DNA from 2 places in the Brevibacillus sp. NRS-1366 genome. Region 2 is predicted to be linked to the other one. Evidence: predicted binding sites of a transcription regulator. Region 2 holds the regulator's gene; the other holds the start of a gene.
What was found. Region 2 encodes CtsR, which represses protease genes until heat stress. Its sites were predicted from a motif close to ATGGTCAATAAAGGTCAAACA; they were not measured.

Region 1 (6,415 bases), on a different contig from region 2:
CCAAACTTTTCAATTTCAAAAATGCCGATAGGAAAATGGAACTTTTTGGCGAATATATACGGTTTGCGTATGCAGTTACGCAAACTACTCAATATCCTAAGGCAGGGGACACACAAATGGACAAACCCACTACCCCTTTCAGATGGAAAAGAAAGCGTTCTAAACAGGAATACACAAGTGACTTGCCTCCCAATCAAATCCTGAAGGCCTTTTTCCATTACACGACAGATTCCATTTCGATTAGCGATATGAATAACGACATCATCCTGGTGAACCAGGCTTTTGAAAATTATTACGGCTGGTCGATGGAAGAGGTCAGTGCCATTCCTTACTGCTTTATTCCGGATGAACTGATACCCGAAACTAGACAATTGTTCGAAGCAGTCAGGAGTATGGGGGTTCACATCACCAATTATGAGACGATTCGCAAGCGCAAAGACGGTACCCTGATAGATGTAACATTATCCGCTGCTCCTATCATGGACGAGACGGGTTTTATTATCGGTGCTTCTTGCATTACCCGTGACATTTCGGATCGCAAAAGAACAGAAGAAGCCCTCAAGCAAACAGAAGCCAAGTACAGGCTTCTCATTGATCACACCCAGGACATTGTCTCTATTTACGACGATTCATTAAAACTCAGCTATGTATCTCCTTCGATTGAACAACAGCTCGGCTATTTGCCTGACGAGTATACTCGACCAAATGGCCGATACTTCCTGCACCCAGAAGACCAGCCCTTACTTCTCGCCAAGCAACAAGAAATTCTAACTACAAAATTACCCGTTCAGTTTGAAGCCCGGGTACAAGACAAAAGCGGGACGTGGGTCTCATTTGAAGTACGCGGCATACCGTTTGTAAATGAATCAGGCGCTGTTCAAAATATTTTGCTTGTTTCACGCAATGTAATGGAGCGCAAATACTCAGAGGCCGCGTTGCTTAAAAGCGAGGAAAAACACAGAATCATCGCTGAACACACGGATGACTTCATCATGATTGCCGATAAAAACGGAGATGTGATTTACCTCTCCCCTTCTCACGAACGCATTCACGGTAAACGAAATCAATCAGGGATCATCACCCTCATTGATGTTCATCCTGATGATCGTTCAGAGGTCACCCAGCACTTCAAACGCCTAATGACCACCCAAGAACCGCAGACTTGTGAGTTCCGCTATTTATGTGCCAACGGCAGCTGGATTGTGCTGGAATCAAAAGGTGTCCCTATCTTGACCAAGAGTGGAGATTGCGACGGGTTTATCATCGTTTCCCGCGACATTACTGACCGCCGGAATAACGAAAATTTGCTGCGCAAAGCTGAAAAGCTCTCGATGATTGGAGAATTAGCTGCTGGCATAGCCCATGAAATCCGCAACCCTCTTACGGCTTTGAAAGGTTTTGTCCAATTGCTGTATCCGACTTTGAAGGACAAGCAGATGTATGCTGACATCATGCTTTCTGAGCTAGATCGAATCAATTTTATCGTCAGCGAGCTGCTTGTATTGGCCAAGCCACAAAATGTGAAAATCAAATCCCTTTCTCTTGTGGACGTAATTAACAATGTTCTGCAGCTTTTGGAGTCTGAGGCGAATTTGAAAAACATTCATTTCCTAACTTCCTTCCCTGAGAATCCCATTATCGCCGGTGAAGAAAATCAGCTCAAGCAAGTTTTCCTGAATGTCATCAAAAACTCCATTGAAGCCATTTTAGGTCATGGTGAAATTCACGTATCCACTCGTTTACTGGATCAAAATCGCGTATTGATCCGGCTGAAAGACAATGGGTGCGGTATACCAGAAGAACTAATTCCCAAACTGGGAGAGCCTTTTTTCACGACAAAAGACAATGGAACTGGACTCGGTCTCATGATCAGCAGCAAAATTATCAAGGATCACAACGGCAGCTTCCAAATTACCAGTCAAAAGGACGAGGGGACCGTCGTTGAAATTACGTTACCGATTGTGGAGAAGCAAAATGGGTCATCCTAGAAAAGCGATGCCAAATTTTCTAGGGAGGTGTCACATGGATTTTACCAAGATGAGCACAAGCGAGTTTGTCGCAAAAATCCACGAGGCCCAGGTGAAAGATCTCAAGAACAAGCAGCACCAAGGTTACGGTCATCCGGAAAAAAATCTGCCTACCAAACACGGCATCCGCTAAAATGGAATCAGCCCACCCACAAGCAATGTTGCACGGCTTAATCGGGTGGGCTTTTCCAATTAGAAAACCTGGCTACGCCATGCCTTTTGGCGGAGCCGCGATTGCACTTATACTGGATAGGAATTTTATAAATTCCTATCTGTATGAAAAAGCCCTGGAGAAGGTCATCCCCAGGGCCCAAGCTTCATTGTGGGTCTTGTTTGTTTAGATTGCGGTCACGTTCAGACTTTTGCTTTTGACTCTCTTGTGTCTTGCTGCTGTGACCTTTGTTGCCGCCGTTTTTGGTATTTCGATTGTTTGACATGCGAATCCCTTCCTTTGTGTGCTGATCTTCACGCCAAACGTAGTATGTCCCAAACGGCTTAGGCTTTATGATACCGAATTATTTCGCTTCGCCGATGTACACTTTTTGACCATTCTCATACTTGTACACGTATACAGAAGCGAACTCGTTATCGCCTTTTTCGTTAAAGGTTACATTCACAAATTTACCTTTGAAATCTTTTGTTTTGTGAACGGCGTCCAGAACCTGCTCGCGGGATGGCTTTTTGCCGCCGTTTGCTTTGATCGCCTCTTCCAGACCATTCAGCATGACGCCCATCGAATCATATCCAAACGAGGTAAAGATCCCGACTTTGTTGCCTGTAGAAGATTCGAAGTCAGTAATCCACTTTTTACCTTCCTCTGTAGCACCTACGTCACCTACTGTCGATGTGAACACGACATTATTGGCATTTTCAGCACCCGCGATTTTCACCAGGTCAGCAGAGTCGTAACCGTCTCCACCCATGAATACTCCCTTGAAGCCTTTTTCACGTGCTTGCTTCACGATGATACCCGCGTCAGAGTAGTATCCGCCGAAGTAAATCATCTCAGGATTCTTTGCGAGAATTTGGGTAATGATGGCGCTGTAGTCCTTTTCGCCGGCTGTTACGCCTTCATAACCGACAATTTGTACACCGTCAGCTTCAAATTGCTTTTTCACTTCATCAGCCAGTCCTTGGCCGTAAGCAGCCTTGTCATGCATGATGAACGCTGATTTGACACCAAGCTGGTTTTTCGCATAAACGGCTGCCTTGGAACCTTGTTGGTCATCACGCGCGCAAATGCGGTGAACGATCTTTTTGCCTTGCTCCGTCAGGTCTGAGCCTGTAGCGGAAGGAGAAACCATCACGAGCTTCTCTTGGTCGTATTGAGCAGCAGCCGTTATCGAAGCGCCTGTCGTAGCATGACCGACAACACCGACTACGTCAGCATTGGAAATAAGCATTTGTGCCACGGCTACACCTTGTTTCGGGTCAGCCTGATCATCTTGAGCCAGGAGCTGTACGTCGAAGCCAAGCTGCTTGAATGCTTCTTGCTTTTCTTTCAGCGCGTATTCCGCACCCGCTTTAGCCGTGCTGCCATAATCGGAGTATTGACCAGACATTGGTCCTACTACCGCAATCACCAGTTTTTCTGTCGCTGTGCTTCCGCCGCCACCACCGCTTTGTGGGGCTGGAGTTGTGCTTCCACCATTATTTTGTTGTGGAGCTGTACTTTGTCCACCGCCACAACCTGCGAGAACTGATCCAAGTGCTACCGTAGCAGCTAGAATAGACAGCGTTTTCTGTTTTTTCATAGCGAAACATCCCCCTCTTTATTTACGAGCAAACTATGATTCACTATCTTATTGTAAAATATTTTAGAAAATTTGCAATAGAAATAATGACATTCTCCATCAATATTATTTTCTACCATATCAACAAGTAAAAAACAGCTACCTCCCGAGGAACAGTAGCTGCTTTTTGGAAATTTATCACTACTTTTTGTATTTTTGGGAATACGCTTTGCACATAACGTATATTGCCAATGCCACAAAGCCAATTAACAACGCTACATTGGCAAATGTACTTCCTTGCATGCCCGAGTTCCCCTCTCCGTTGCTCTTTCTTCTATTATACGAAAATAGATGAAGGTGCTACAACGGATGACTCATCCAAAGTTCTTACGATTTGATTTCAATCGACAAGTGGTACGTCCACGTTTTTTCATCATAAGTCACTGTTGCACCCAGTTCTTGTGCAATAAATACGAGCGGAACCAGCACTCCGCCTTTTATCGGGCGCGGAGGATTCGCTACTCTTGTTTCCTTGCCGTTTTTATATGCAAAATTACTGTTTTCGTACATACGCAGTCCGTATTTGTTGTCTTTGGAAACCAAGAGGGATTTGGTCGTTGTATCCCAAGCTGCAGCACCACCAAGAGCAATAGCCAATGTGCTCGCATCCACATAAGCTACACCGTTTTCAGTCACGATGTCTTGTGGGAATGGGAACTCTTTACCATTCAGTTGAACAGTGATTTTCTTTTGTTGTTGTACTGGTGCCGTCTGTGCGAATGCAGCAGTTGCGGCTACACTCCCTGTCAACAAAGCAGCAGTTAACAGCATTGCAGAAGCCTTGCGAAGCATAAGTAACACCCCTTGTTCAAAATGAAATGAATACCAATTATGTAAGATTCGACACGAATTAACTATATCCTTCTTTATTTCTCCCATTCTTTTCCTATGTAAGAGAAACGCCAATCATGCCAAACTATGTAAAAATGCTTCGCTGACTACTAAATATCCCGCGAACAAACGTTTTTGTGCACAACCTGTTGATAAAGTTGTGGATAACTATAAGAAGGAGGGTGTTCGGATGGCAAACGAGCCGTTTTATCTGATATACCAGGAAGCGAGTGACGAGGAGTGCCTGTTAACCATTCAACCCTATAAAGACAAACAAGCCCTTGCCGAAGCGATCAATCAATTGCAGACCAAACAGATCGAAGAATATACAATTATTCAAGGGAAAAAGATGAAAGCAGCCCTACGACTAGCTGTAGAATTAACTGATTGGGAAGACGAATAAATCATTTCCTTTTGCAATAGGTTTAGGGAGTGAGGATTTGGCAAACATGGTAGGGAGGACATGCACTTAAGTGTTTGACCTTCACTGACCTTTTGTGTATGATTAATCTTACAAAGAGAGGAGGAAGACTAGATGCACATGAACTTGATTCCAACCGTCATTGAACAGACAAACCGCGGTGAACGTGCTTACGATATTTATTCGCGCCTGCTCAAAGACCGCATCATCTTTCTGGGAACCCCAATCAACGACACGGTAGCCAACATTGTTGTGGCACAGTTGTTGTTCCTTCAGGCGGAAGATCCGGAGAAAGACATTCATCTGTACATCAATAGCCCAGGTGGTTCGATTACTGCCGGCATGGCGATTTACGATACGATGCACTTTATTAAGCCAGATGTCTCCACGATTTGTATCGGAATGGCTGCTTCCATGGGTGCTTTCTTGCTCGCTGCTGGAGCGAAAGGCAAGCGTTTTGCACTGCCTAACAGCGAAGTCATGATCCACCAACCACTCGGTGGCGCTCAAGGACAAGCAAGCGACATTGAGATCGCTGCAAAGCGCATTCTGAAGATGCGCGATCACTTGAATACGATCCTGGCCGAACGCACTGGGCAGCCACTGGAGCGCATTCAAAAGGATACTGACCGCGACAACTTCCTCTCTGCGGCTGAAGCAGTAGAGTATGGACTGATTGACAAAGTCATCACTTCAGAGCCTTCTTCGAAAAAGTAAGAATGAATACTCTTTGAAAAAGGGGAAACACCCGACAAACGAGCCGGGTGTTTCTTTTTATTTTTCTACCAATTGATTCACGTCAACGGTTACACTCTGAGCGGGATTGCGTTCTGTATGAACCCGCGCAGTCGCGGTACCCTCATCTACGTCATCGATCCAGACAGACTCCCCTTGATATCGAACCTGAATCTTTTCCTCGGAGCGGATAATTTCCTGTACTCTAGTCACATCCACTAACTGTTCCCTCCTGCTATCGTTTAGTCGTCAAGAGCTTGCTCGGCAGAACTTGCTCCCGCCATCGTATCCACACTCGTCTCTTCGATCAAGCCGTTTTGGTCAGAGACGACGCCCCCGCCCAAGCCTTCATTGATCATACGGTCGATGTCCATATCATAAGCATCACGACCTTCATGCTTTGCATCACGGTTGCTCATTCTTTTCCCCTCCTTATTCGTGCACTACAATCATTAGCAATGCCCTGTCGACAGGAAAATAATGTGTGTTCATTACAAAAAAAGACACTTCCTCATGGAGAAAGTGTCCTGCAGTCTATCCTTGTACTATTCCTCTTTGCTTACCAAGTTTACTAGGCTCGTAACTGCCTGGGAGGCATCCGGCCCTTC
Region 2 (6,415 bases):
ATCATTGATACGTTGGAATACATTAGCCCCACGTTTCACAAGATCTTGTTGGAAAGCTATATGAACCTGTTGCGATTATCACCTAAAATGTGGGGTAGGATTTACCACAATACGGAAAAAAGTCGTTTCTTTGATATGAACGTTCTTATGAATAAATTGCTAGCAAACAAATTGAAAAAGCTAATTAATAGTGTCCAGCCCGACGCCTTCATTGCAACACACCCATTTGCAAGCTGCATGCTCTCTGTATTAAAAGGAAGAAATGATTGGAAGGAACCTATTTACACGATTATAACGGACTACACCATTCACCCGTCCTGGATTAATCATCACATCAATTACTACTTCATTGGGCATGAACAATTGTACTATCTAGTAGATATTTACCGGCAGGATCACCGTAAATTTATTCCGATGGGCATACCGATCATGAAGAAGTTCAGTTTGCCACTAGATACGGAGCAAATTAGGCAAAATCTCGGTCTATCACCCGAACAAAAGAGCATTATTCTTTCAGGAGGCGGATTAGGTCTGGGTTCCATGGAAAAAGTGCTTGACGGTCTTGAGGTCATCAACCTTCCACTGAAAACCTTTGTGTTGACAGGAACGAATGATAAGCTGTATAAAAAAGTCTCGAATCGCAGCTACAGGCACGAGGTAGTACCATTGAAATTTATTAGCAATTTCCATGAGTACCTAGAAACGGCTGATCTGATTGTAACCAAATCAGGTGGGCTGACATCTGCTGAAGTCATGAGTAAAAGAGTTCCCATGATCATTTATAATCCCCTGCCGGGACAAGAAGAGCGGAACAGTCACTTTTTGTTAAACAACGGTTGCGCGGTCCATGCTAATCTGTCGGAGCAATTAATTTACTTCATTGACGAATTATTGCACAGTCCGTCAAAAGTAGAGTACATGAGAAGAATGGGTCAAAAAATATCGAAACCGGATGCGGCCCAGCGAATCGCTGAATTTATTCGAGACGATATGCAAATGGTGCTAGACCAAGGAGAATGACGATCAAGAGGAGACAATTGAGGAGGAACACATGAGCATTCCTTTTGCCATATTGTTTGACATGGATGGTACTTTGCTCCAAACAGAGAAGCTGTCCACACCAGCCTTTACCAGAACGTTTAAGAAGCTCCAGGAAAAGGGGCTATGGGATGGACCTACCCCAGATGAGCCTGAAATAACGAATGTGCTCGGGATGACCATCGAACAGGTTTGGAACAAACTTTTACCAGGTGCGAGCAAAGAAACAGTACATGCAGCAGATACGTTGTTACTAGAAAATGAAATTCAATTAATTAATGAACGGATTACAGAGTTGTACCCAGGTGTAAAAGAGACGCTGCAGACTCTTCACGCACAGGGATTCGCGCTGTTTGTTGCAAGCAATGGTCAAGAAGCTTACATTGATGCTATATGCGAAGAATACGGTTTAAAGCCGCTTATGACCGATCTATATTCAGCAGGTCGATTTTCCACAAAAACAAAGAATGATCTAGTGGCTAAGCTGTTGGCCGATTATCAGGTGAAGCAGGCGATTATGGTAGGAGATCGCCACTCTGACGTGGAGGCAGGAAAGACCAATGGATTGTTTACCATCGGCTGCGATTTCGGTTTCGCTGAGCAAGGTGAACTGGATGGAGCAGATGTCGTCATTACAAATTTCTCGGAATTACTGGATACACTTTCAAAAATCGACACCATAACGCTAAAACAATCATAAACCATTCCGTCTGGAGTGGTTTTTTCCTTGGTTTCAAGCGACCCCTTTTTGCCCACAATAGAAAGTGTATTCACCACTTGCATGGACGTAGTAAAGGCATTATAATCAAAGTCAAAGATAGTCAAAGTCAATAGTCTAACACAGGGGAATAGGAGGCGATGACTTGCGTAACATCTCGGACATCATTGAACATCACTTAAAAAACATCATTACCGAGAGTCCCAATGGCGCTATCGAGATTCAGCGTAGTGAGCTTGCCGACCTTTTTCAATGTGTACCGTCCCAGATTAACTACGTCATCAACACCCGGTTTACCGTGCAAAAAGGGTATATCGTGGAAAGTAAACGTGGAGGCGGCGGATATATTCGAATTCGCAAAGTGCAGATTGTCAGCAAAGCCCGTTTGCAAGAATTGTTGACCGAGGAACTGATTGGCGAGAGCATTACACAAAATGTGGGTAATGCGATTGTAGAAAGATTGTTTGAAGAAGGCTTGGTCAACATTAGGGAAGCTACTTTGATGAAAATTGCCACTTCGCGAAACGTGTTGACTGTAGAAACGGAATTGCGGGATCGTTTGCGGGCAAATATTTTAAAGCAGATGATCGCGGCCATCTTATTGAAGTAACTGGAAAGCCAAGCGCTAGGAGGGGATGATGTGATGAACTGTGAGGAATGCGGAAAACGACCGGCGACACTTCATCTGACGAAAATCGTCAATGGCGAAAAAACCGAATACCATATTTGTGAGCACTGTGCTCAGGAAAAAGGGGACGTCTTTACCGGCTTTCACAATTTCAGCATCAATAATCTCCTGTCAGGACTATTGAAATTTGATCCCATGCAGAAAAACGGACGCGAATCGGCATCGAGCAAGCTGCTTCGGTGCGAAACCTGCGGACTCACATACGCCCAGTTTAGCAAAAGCGGGCGATTCGGTTGCAGCGATTGCTATACCTTCTTGGGGGATAAGCTTGATCCGTTGTTCCGTCGTATTCACGGCAATACCCAACATAGCGGGAAAGTGCCAGAGCGTACAGGGGGGCAACTGAAAATCCGCAAAGAGCTGGAGCAATTAAAGCAAGCCCTGCAAAGTCATGTTGCCAGTGAAGAGTTTGAGAAGGCAGCAGAGATGCGTGACCGGATACGCGCATTGGAACAAAAAATGGCCCAATCGTAGCAAGGGGAGGTAAAGCTGGTTATGAGCCAACAGCAGTTTATGCAAAACCCGTGGAGCAATTGGATGAAAGGAGAAGGTCCCGATTCCGATATCGTTATCAGCACACGGCTGCGTATCGCCCGAAACCTGCGCCAGCACCCTTTTCCGTTATTGGCAACGGACTCTCAAGGAGAGGAAGTAGTCAGGAAGGTAACGGAAGTATGCGATTCGGAGGCCATGCGCAAACGGCAGCCCCTGCAGATGATTCAAATGGATCAGGTAAACCCGTTGGAAAAGCGGGTTCTGGTGGAAAAGCATCTGATCAGCCCTCATTTGGCAGAGGAGTCGCGAAAAGGGGCCGTTTTACTTAGTCCAGACGAGTCGGTCAGCATCATGGTAAATGAAGAGGACCATATTCGGATTCAAGTTCTGTTGCCTGGGTTTCGATTGAATGAAGCATGGGAAATAGGTACAAAATTAGACGATATTTTCGAGAAGCACCTTAATTACGCGTTTGACGAGACCAGGGGCTATCTCACCAGCTGTCCAACCAATGTAGGAACAGGGATTCGAGCCTCCGTTATGCTTCATCTGCCGGCATTGGTTATGACGCAACAGATAAGCCGAATTCTCCAGGCAATTAATCAAGTGGGCTTGGTTGTTAGAGGAATTTACGGCGAAGGTAGCGAAGCGTTAGGTAACCTGTTTCAGCTCTCCAACCAGGTGACATTAGGAATGTCGGAGACAGATATTCTCTCCAACCTGTATGGAGTAGCAAGGCAAATTATTGAGCAGGAACGTGTAGCACGCACTTATTTGCTTGAGCATACGCGCATATCTTTGGAGGATCGTATTTTCCGCTCGTACGGCATTTTGATGTACGCACGTACGGTAGAGTCCAAAGAAGCGGCCCAACGTCTATCCGATGTGCGGCTAGGAATTGATCTTGGTGTAATTCAGGGTGTCTCGCCGCTGGTTTTAAACGAACTGCTCGTTACGACCCAGCCAGGTTTTCTTCAGCAGCACGCGGGACAAAAGCTGACGCCCGATCAGCGAGACGAACGCAGGGCTCGGCTGATTCGAGAACGGATTGCAGACACGGAGTCATCCAATTGATCGTAAATAAAGCAACACGCAACAGTTAACCCATAGAGAAAAAACACGGTTATACGGAGGTGTACGATATGATGTTTGGACGTTTTACAGAACGAGCACAAAAAGTACTGGCGCTTGCCCTGGAAGAGGCAGTGCGCCTTGGACACAAGGATATTGGGACAGAACATGTACTGCTGGGACTGATTCGAGAGGGAGAGGGCATTGCTGCCAAAGCATTGCAATCACTCGGGCTTGGCCTCGACAAAATCCAGAGTGAAGTGGAGTCGTTAATCGGGCGCGGAACAGAACAGTCCGGTAGTAATTACACACCAAACTATACACCTCGCGCCAAAAAGGTAATTGAACTGTCCATGGATGAGGCCCGCAAGCTGGGTCATACCTACGTGGGCACAGAACACATCCTGCTTGGTCTGATCCGTGAAGGGGAAGGCATTGCGGCACGCATCATGAACAACTTGGGTGTCAGTTTGAACAAAGCACGCCAGCAAGTGCTGCAGCTTTTAGGCAGCTCGGAATTAATGGCATCCCATCAGCCGTCTGGCGGAAATCCTGCAGCGAATACTCCTACCTTGGATGGATTGGCTCGCGACCTGACTGCCATCGCACGTGACGGCGGACTAGATCCGGTAATTGGTCGTCAAAAAGAAATTGAGCGCGTGATCCAGGTGCTAAGCAGACGCACCAAAAACAACCCAGTATTGATCGGGGAGCCTGGTGTAGGGAAAACAGCCATTGCTGAGGGCCTCGCGCAAAAAATTGTAAACAACGAAATCCCGGAAACACTTCGCGATAAACGTGTGATGACACTGGATATGGGTACAGTTGTGGCAGGCACCAAGTATCGTGGTGAATTTGAAGACCGTCTGAAAAAGATTATGGACGAAATCAGGCAGGCAGGGAACATCATCCTGTTCATTGACGAATTGCATACATTGATTGGCGCCGGTGGAGCAGAAGGTGCAATTGATGCCTCCAACATTTTGAAGCCGGCTCTTGCCCGCGGTGAATTGCAGTGTGTAGGGGCGACAACCCTGGACGAATACCGCAAGTACATTGAAAAGGATGCAGCGCTGGAGCGTCGTTTCCAACCGATTCAAGTCGACGAGCCGTCGGCAGAAGACGCTATTAAAATTCTGCATGGCCTCCGCGACCGTTATGAAGCGCATCACCGTGTCAAAATTACCGATGAAGCAATCGAGCAGGCAGTTAAGCTGTCTGACCGCTATATCCCAGACCGTTTCTTGCCGGACAAGGCAATTGACTTAGTAGATGAAGCAGCTTCCAAAGTGCGTTTGCAGTCCTTTACGGTTCCGCCGAATCTCAAGGAGCTGGAAGGGCGCTTGGAAGAGGTACGCAAGGAAAAAGACGCTGCAGTGCAGTCTCAGGAGTTCGAAGAGGCAGCAGCACTTCGTGATCAAGAACAAAAGCTGCGCGAAGAACTGGATAAAACCAAAAAGGACTGGAAAGAGCGCCAAGGCCAGCTAAACATGGAAGTAACTCCAGAGGATATCGCAACAGTGGTAGCGAGCTGGACCGGAATCCCTGTCCTCAAGCTGAAGGAAGAGGAAACCGAGCGTCTCTTGAAAATGGAAGAAATCCTGCATGATCGGGTTATTGGTCAGGATGAAGCGGTCAAATCCATCTCCCGTGCTGTTCGCCGTGCACGTGCCGGTCTCAAGGATCCGAAACGCCCAATTGGCTCGTTTATTTTCCTCGGCCCTACCGGTGTAGGGAAGACTGAATTAGCCCGTGCTGTAGCAGAGACGCTCTTTGGAGACGAGGACGCGATGATTCGGGTAGACATGTCCGAGTACATGGAGAAACACTCGACAGCTCGTCTGGTGGGTGCTCCTCCAGGATACGTCGGTTATGACGAAGGCGGTCAATTGACAGAAAAGGTACGCCGCAAGCCTTACTCTGTCATCTTGCTGGATGAAATCGAAAAAGCGCATCCAGATGTGTTCAATATCTTGCTGCAGGTCCTAGATGATGGTCGTTTGACCGATTCCAAAGGCCGCACGGTAGACTTCCGAAACACAGTAGTTATCATGACCTCCAACGTAGGGGCAAGCATGATCAAGAAAAACACGACGCTTGGCTTTACCACTGGAGATACTGAAAGAAAATATCAGGACATGAAGGATAAAGTTATGGATGAACTGAAAAAGAGCTTCCGTCCTGAGTTCCTGAACCGGATCGACGAAGTCATTGTGTTCCACTCGCTGGAGCAAGAGCATATTGAGAGAATCGTCACCTTGATGACGGATGAGCTGCGCAAACGCTTGAAGGAACAAAGCATTGACTTCCAATTGACCGACGATGCTAAGAAAATATTGGCAAAGGAAGGTTTCGATCCCGCGTACGGTGCACGTCCATTGCGTCGTGCCATTCAGCGCCATATT

Region 1: the regulator CtsR is predicted to act here: its motif matches at 5,126-5,146, upstream of clpP (ATP-dependent Clp endopeptidase proteolytic subunit ClpP).

The regions. Positions count from the first base shown of each region.
Region 1 covers NZ_JBITPN010000021.1:501,387-507,801, forward strand. The annotation lists gene ACIFQN_RS16515 (PAS domain S-box protein) at 117-1,988, shown strand; gene ACIFQN_RS16520 (DUF4023 domain-containing protein) at 2,023-2,160, shown strand; gene ACIFQN_RS16525 (branched-chain amino acid ABC transporter substrate-binding protein) at 2,543-3,781, opposite strand; gene ACIFQN_RS16530 (copper amine oxidase N-terminal domain-containing protein) at 4,148-4,612, opposite strand; gene ACIFQN_RS16535 (hypothetical protein) at 4,842-5,054, shown strand; gene clpP (ATP-dependent Clp endopeptidase proteolytic subunit ClpP) at 5,187-5,789, shown strand; gene ACIFQN_RS16545 (H-type small acid-soluble spore protein) at 5,847-6,026, opposite strand; gene ACIFQN_RS16550 (hypothetical protein) at 6,050-6,226, opposite strand; gene ACIFQN_RS16555 (HPr family phosphocarrier protein) at 6,353-6,415, opposite strand, start outside.
Region 2 covers NZ_JBITPN010000026.1:56,817-63,231, reverse strand. The annotation lists gene ACIFQN_RS23260 (MGDG synthase family glycosyltransferase) at 1-1,020, shown strand, start outside; gene ACIFQN_RS23255 (HAD family hydrolase) at 1,052-1,738, shown strand; gene ACIFQN_RS23250 (CtsR family transcriptional regulator) at 1,902-2,366, shown strand; gene ACIFQN_RS23245 (UvrB/UvrC motif-containing protein) at 2,400-2,918, shown strand; gene ACIFQN_RS23240 (protein arginine kinase) at 2,940-4,013, shown strand; gene ACIFQN_RS23235 (ATP-dependent Clp protease ATP-binding subunit) at 4,082-6,415, shown strand, end outside.